One region of the Streptomyces sp. NPDC100445 genome, then DNA from elsewhere that is predicted to be linked to it. Evidence: riboswitches for the same ligand, from Rfam matches in the RefSeq annotation. Region 1 holds a riboswitch; the other holds the start of a gene.
The links. A riboswitch is a leader RNA that binds a small molecule or an ion and turns the genes downstream of it on or off. The one in region 1 is predicted to bind ZMP and ZTP.
Positions count from the first base shown of each region.

Region 1 (3,197 bases):
GGGGGCGCCGGACTTGGTGGTGCCCGGCTCGGTGGCGGTCAGGACGCGGTCGATCAGCCCGGCCACCTCGTCCATCTCGGCGGTGCCCAGGCCGCGGGTGGTGAGCGCGGGGGTGCCGACGCGGATGCCGGAGGTGTACCAGGCCCCGTTCGGGTCGGCCGGGATGGCGTTGCGGTTGGTGACGATGCCCGAGTCGAGGAGCGCCGCCTCGGCCTGCCGGCCGGTGAGGCCGTAGGAGGTGGCCACGTCGATCAGGTTGAGGTGGTTGTCCGTGCCGCCCGTGACCAGGGTGGCGCCGCGGCGCATCAGGCCCTCGGCGAGCGCGCGGGAGTTGTCGACGATCCGCTGGGCGTAGTCCTGGAACGCGGGCCGGCGGGCCTCGGCGAGGGCGACGGCCTTGGCGGCCATGACGTGCGGGAGGGGACCGCCGAGGACCATCGGGCAGCCCCGGTCGACCTGGTCCTTCAGGGAGTCGTCGCACAGCACCATGCCGCCGCGCGGGCCGCGCAGGGACTTGTGGGTGGTCGTGGTGACGATCTGCGCGTGCGGCACCGGGTCGAAGTCGCCGGTGAGGACCTTGCCGGCGACCAGACCGGCGAAGTGCGCCATGTCGACCATGAGGGTGGCGCCGACCTCGTCGGCGATCTCCCGCATGCGCCGGAAGTCCACCAGCCGGGGGTAGGCGGAGTAGCCGGCGACGATGATCAGCGGCTTGAACTCGCGGGCCTGGGCGCGCAGGGCGTCGTAGTCGATCAGGCCGGTGGCCGGGTCGGTGCCGTAGGAGCGCTGGTCGAACATCTTGCCGGAGATGTTCGGGCGGAAGCCGTGGGTGAGGTGGCCGCCGGCGTCCAGGGACATGCCGAGCATGCGCTGGTTGCCGAAGGCGCGGCGCAGCTCGGCCCAGTCGGCGTCGGTCAGGTCGTTGATCTGGCGGACGCCGGTCCGCTCCAGGAAGGGCGCCTCGACGCGGTCGGCGAGGACGGCCCAGAAGGCGACGAGGTTGGCGTCGATGCCGGAATGCGGCTGAACGTAGGCGTGGCGGGCGCCGAACAGCTCGCGGGCGTGTTCGGCGGCGAGGGACTCGACGGTGTCGACGTTGCGGCAGCCGGCGTAGAAGCGGCGGCCGACGGTGCCCTCGGCGTACTTGTCGCTGAACCAGTTGCCCATGGCGAGCAGGGTCGCCGGGGAGGCGTAGTTCTCGGAGGCGATCAGCTTCAGCATCTCGCGCTGGTCGGCGACCTCCTGGCCGATGGCGTCGGCGACGCGCGGCTCGACGGCGCGGACCACGTCGAGGGCGGCGCGGAAGGCCGTGGACTCGGTGGAGAGGGGGGCGGAATTCTCGGGCATCGGGACCTCCGGACGGCGTGCGTACAGCGTTCACGTTCGGCCCAGGCGCACGGCACTCTTTCCGGCTCGGACCGCTCCCCGATGGTCCGTCCCATCCCAAGCGCGCCAGTCACGGCCCGCTCGTCAGCCTACCCGGCGCACCGGACGGCGCCGGGTGCGCGTCCACCATGCGAGCGAGCGGGCCGGCCCCGGTGCCCGGTGCCCGGTGCCCGGTGCCCGGTGGGTCAGAGGATCACGTGGGGCAGGAAGCGGGCGTACCCGTCGGTGATCAGGCCGGCGGACTCGCGCAGGCCGAGGCCGGCCGGCTCGTCCCGGACGACCCAGGCGCCGAGGACGACGTGGTTGCCGTCGAAGGCGGGCAGGGGCGCGAGCCGCTGGTAGCAGCAGGGGTCTTCCCGGACGGCGGCGGGCGCGCCCGGCTCGTGCACGGTGACGCCCTCGCCCTCCCGGCCGAGGAGCGGCTTGGCGACGTAGCCGGTGGTCGCGGCCAGCTCTCGGGGGCCGTCCAGGTAGGCGGGCAGGAGATTGCGATGGCCGGGGTACAGCTCCCAGAGGACCGCCAGCAGGGCCTTGTTGCTCAGCAGCATCTTCCAGGCGGGTTCGATCCACAGGGTGGTGCCGGTGCCGCCGCCGTTGTCCAGGGTGTCCAGGACGTGCCGGCCGAAGGCGTCGGTGGTGAGCCATTCCCAGGGGTAGAGCTTGAACAGGGCGCGGATGAAGCCGAGCCGGTTGTCGACGAAGCGGCCGGAGAGGGTGTCCCAGCCGATCTCCTCCATGGTGAGCCAGTCGGTTCTCAGGCCGGCCTGTTCGGCGGTCTCCTTCAGGTAGGCGACCGTCATCAGGTCCTCGCCGAGCTCGTCGGCCGAGGAGTGCGCGAAGTGCAGGGGGCTGCCGGGCGGCAGGAGCGCGGCCTGGGCGCGCCAGGCGTCGACCAGCCGTTCGTGCAGGCAGTTCCACTGGTCGGCGCCGGGGAAGCGGTCCTCCATCCAGAACCACTGCGGTGCGGCGGCCTCCACCAGGGAGGTCGGGGTGTCGGCGTTGTACTCCAGCAGCCTGGCCGGTCCCGTGCCGTCGTAGTGCAGGTCGAAGCGGCCGTACACGGACGGCAGTTCCTCCCGGCGGTGCCAGGACTCGGCGACGGCGGCGGCCACCCGCGGGTCGGTGATGCCGAGGTCGGCGAACCGGTCCTCGGCCACGATGTGCCCGGCCGCCGCCAGACACATGCGGTGCAGATCGGCGACGGTCTCCTCCAGCGCCTCGACCTCGTCCGGGGAGAAGACGTAGTAGGCGCTCTCGTCCCAGTAGGGGCGCAGGGAGCCGTCGGGGTGGCGGGTGAGGGGGTAGATCAGGCTCTGTGCCTCGACGGTGCGCTGCCAGCCTGGGCGCGGGGTGATGGTGCGGCGTTCCATGCTCGTGTCCCCGTCAGCCGCCGGAGCCGCCCTTGCCGCCGCCGAAGCCGCCGCGGTGCACCCCGCTGCCGTGGTGGTCGTCGTCCGACGAACCGCCGCCGCTCCGGCCGGGCTCGGTGAAGGAGCCGCCGTCGACCCAGCCGTGCTCCTCGTCGCCCTCGTAGTACCAGGCGGCGTCGGCCGACCCGCGCGGCGACCTCCCGGCGGTCTTCCGCCCCGCGCCCGTCCTCGACGAGGTCGCGCCGGTCCCGCAGTTCTTGTCGGAGACGACCTTGTAGCCCTTGGCGAGGCTGTGGCTGTCGCGGTCGACGCAGCGCTTGTCCGGCTCGGACGAGCAGGCCGTGAGGGCGGCGGCCAGCAGGCCCATCCCGCCGAGGACGACCGTGCCGGACCGCAGTCGCCGACGTGTGTCCGTCATGGTGGTGTCTCCGCCGTCCGCCG
Region 1 covers NZ_JBIVZV010000003.1:563,109-566,305, forward strand. Annotated here, with positions in the region: gene ACIQVT_RS11565 (glycine hydroxymethyltransferase) at 1-1,347, opposite strand, end outside; ZMP/ZTP riboswitch at 1,380-1,470, opposite strand; gene ACIQVT_RS11570 (glutathionylspermidine synthase family protein) at 1,572-2,756, opposite strand; gene ACIQVT_RS11575 (hypothetical protein) at 2,770-3,174, opposite strand.

Region 2 (3,197 bases), on a different contig from region 1:
CGCAGCCCAGCAGCCCGGCGACCGCCGGGGAGACGGCCGGGTCCACCTTGGTGCACTGGCCGGCCGCCACCAGCGTCTTCTCGGCGAACGCGCCGATCCCCAGTGCCGGGGAGAGTTCCTGCCCGGTCGCGGCGAGGGTCATCCTCTGCCGCGCGTTGTGGGTGTCGAAGCAGTACCAGGGCCGACCGCGCAGACAGGCCCGGCAATGCCCGCACACGGCACGCCAGTTCAGGACGACGAAGTCGCCGGGGGCGACATCGGTGACACCGGCGCCGACCGACTCCACGACACCGGCGGCCTCGTGGCCGAGCAGGAACGGGAAGTCGTCCGAGATGCCGCCCTGTTTGTAGTGCAGATCGGTGTGGCAGACCCCGCAGGCCTGGACGCGCACGACGGCCTCACCGGGTCCCGGGTCCGGGATGACGATCGTCTCGAGCCGTACGGGCTCGTCCTTCCCCGGTGCGATCACGCCGCGTACTTCCTGCGCCATGGCCTGGCCCCTTCCTTCGAAAACCTTCGCTGCCGACCCTACGCGCCGCCGCTCGGCGACGGGACGCTCCACGAGGGCGGCGGTGGATCCTTCCGGGCCCCGTACCCCGGGCGGCACCGCGCGCCGCCGGACGGGGCCCGGCAGCGCGGAGGGCCGCCCCGGCCCGGGACGGCCCTCTTGTCGGGGAGCGGACTCAGTGGATGGCGGAGACCAGGCCCAGCACGGGCGCGGCGGGCGCGAGGACCTGCTCCACCTGGTTCAGCTGGTTCAGCTCCTTGAGATGCTGGAGCGCCCCGAGCTGGTCGGTGACCCGCGGCACCCGCTCCTGCTCCGCCGCGGGGAGGCCGGCGCCGGGCAGGGAGTCCAGCGTGGACAGCGCGCCGAGCTTCTCGACGAGCGGTGCGCCGGCGCTTGCCGCGTTCGCCGACGGAACGGCGAGGCCGGCGATCCCGGCGGCCAGACCGACGGCGGCGGCGATACGTCGTGTTGAGATCATGCCCTCACCAACGGGCGCGGGCCCCGGCCGGACACGGGCGGTGGGCCCAGCTCACCCGTGAGGCGGAGCCGGCCGCCGCACTTGCCGTGGCCGTCCGGGCGGAGGAGCCTCGGAGGTGGGGTCCGTGCGGCCCGCCCTCGTCGGGCCGCGGGCGCCTGAAGGAGGTCACCATGGGCACCGCGACGGGGTCCTCGTTCGACTCCGAGACACTGCGCCGGGCCATAGAGGGGAACACCGGGAACACCCTTCTGTCGCTCTACACGGACGACGCGGAGATCCGCATCGTCGACCACCAGCATCAGCCCAGCAGCCCCACCGTCCTGCACGGCCGGGGCCAGATCGCCGAGTTGCTGGACGACGTCTACAGCCGTGACATGACCCACCGGCTCGAACGGTGCGTCGTGGAGGGCGAACACGCCGCCTACAGCGAGGCCTGCGAGTACGCGGACGGCACCCGCGTGCTCTCCGAGTCGATGATCACCCTGCGGGACGGGAAGATCGCCGACCAGCTCATGGTGCAGGCCTGGGACGAGTAGCCCCCGGCCCGGCACGTCCGGCACGTCCGGCAGCATCCCGAGGAGGAACACGCGGAGCCGGGCGTCGTACGCACACTCGGTTACCCTGTACGCGGGCCGTGACTGGCGCTGAGGTGGAGAACCACCGGGGAGCGGCCCGTGGTGGATGCCGCGCGCCTGGGCGAGAGACTCGATCCCAGCCCAGGAGTGTGCAGCATGACCCAGGCCCGCCTCATGGACGGTACCGCGCTCGCCCGCCGCGTCGTCGCGGACGCCGCGCAGAAGGCCGCCGCGATCACCGGCCGCACCGGCACCGCGCCCTGTCTCGCGACCGTGCTGGTCGGCGAGGACCCTGCCTCGGTGACATACGTTCGCATGAAGCGCAACCGCTGCCGGGAAGCCGGTGTGGAATCCCGGCACGTGGCGCTGCCCGCCGACACGACCACCGCCGAACTCGTGGCGAAGCTGCGGGAGTTGTCGGCGGACCCGGAGGTGCACGGCATCCTGCTCCAGCACCCGGTGGGCGAGCACGTCGACGAGCGGGCCGCGTTCGAGGCGATCGCCCCGGAGAAGGACGTCGACGGCGTCACCTTCGCCTCGTTCGCCGCGATGAGCTTCGGCCTGCCGGGATTCGTCTCCTGCACGCCCGGCGGCATCATGCGGCTGCTGGACGGGTACGGCGTCGACCCGGCCGGCAAGCGGGCCGTCGTGGTCGGCCGCAGCGCGATCCTCGGCAAGCCGGTGGGGATGCTGCTGCTGGCCCGGGACGCGACCGTGACGTACTGCCACTCGCGCACCCGGGACCTGTCTGCGGCGGTCCGCGAGGCCGACATCGTCGTCGCCGCCGTCGGCCGTCCGCGGCTCATCCGCGGGCAGGACGTCAAGCCCGGGGCGGTCGTGGTCGACGCGGGCTACAACCCGGGGAACGTCGGCGACGTCGACTTCGACTCTGCCGTGGAGCGGGCCGCGCTGATCACGCCGGTACCGGGCGGCGTCGGTCCCATGACCATCGCCACGCTGCTGGAGCAGACCGTGGACGCCGCCGCCCGGCAGCTCGGCGTGTGACGGAGCGGGCCCGCACGGGGGCCGGCGCCGGGCCGACCCCCCGTGGTCAGCGCATCCACACCCGGTAGTCCATCACGTCCCCCGCCTTCACCCCGTACTCCTCGTCGTCCCGGGTGAAGGTGGTCTCCAGGCCGAGGACGGCACCGGTGCGCGGGTCGAGGATCAGCATCCGCCGGCCGCCCTCGCCCGCGCCCCCGTACACGTACGCCTGCCCCGGCCGGCCCAGGCGGTCCGTCACCCGTCCGGCAGGCCGCAGCCCGTGGGCGTCCTCCAGTACCCGGACCAGCGCCGCGGACTCGCGGCCGCCCAGCGTCCAGTGGCTCAGCAACTCCTGCACGCCCTCGAACAATTCGGGGGTGTCCAAGGAGTCCGTGTGCACGGTCTCGGCCAGGTAGGCGCGCAGGGCGGCCGGCGTGTGCGGCGGGGGCGCCTCGGGCGGGGCGTCGCTCCAGCTCGGCGGATACGTGACCCGGCTGAGGACGTGGCCGTCGGCCACCAGGCGCGGATCGTCACCCTCGTCGGTGAGGACCGGGCGGCCCGGACGGCGCGGATCGGTCGCCACGACCAGCTCGGTGTGACTGTCGTCCGCGCGCCAGCGCACGACCCGCTCCTCGGGCAGGGTGACGGGCGG
Region 2 covers NZ_JBIVZV010000001.1:912,342-915,538, forward strand. Annotated here, with positions in the region: gene ACIQVT_RS04045 (S-(hydroxymethyl)mycothiol dehydrogenase) at 1-490, opposite strand, end outside; gene ACIQVT_RS04050 (hypothetical protein) at 684-986, opposite strand; gene ACIQVT_RS04055 (nuclear transport factor 2 family protein) at 1,157-1,522, shown strand; ZMP/ZTP riboswitch at 1,611-1,691, shown strand; gene ACIQVT_RS04060 (bifunctional 5,10-methylenetetrahydrofolate dehydrogenase/5,10-methenyltetrahydrofolate cyclohydrolase) at 1,718-2,566, shown strand; gene ACIQVT_RS04065 (CU044_5270 family protein) at 2,613-3,197, opposite strand, start outside.
Region 2: another riboswitch for ZMP and ZTP. It lies ahead of ACIQVT_RS04060 (bifunctional 5,10-methylenetetrahydrofolate dehydrogenase/5,10-methenyltetrahydrofolate cyclohydrolase); the one in region 1 lies ahead of ACIQVT_RS11565 (glycine hydroxymethyltransferase).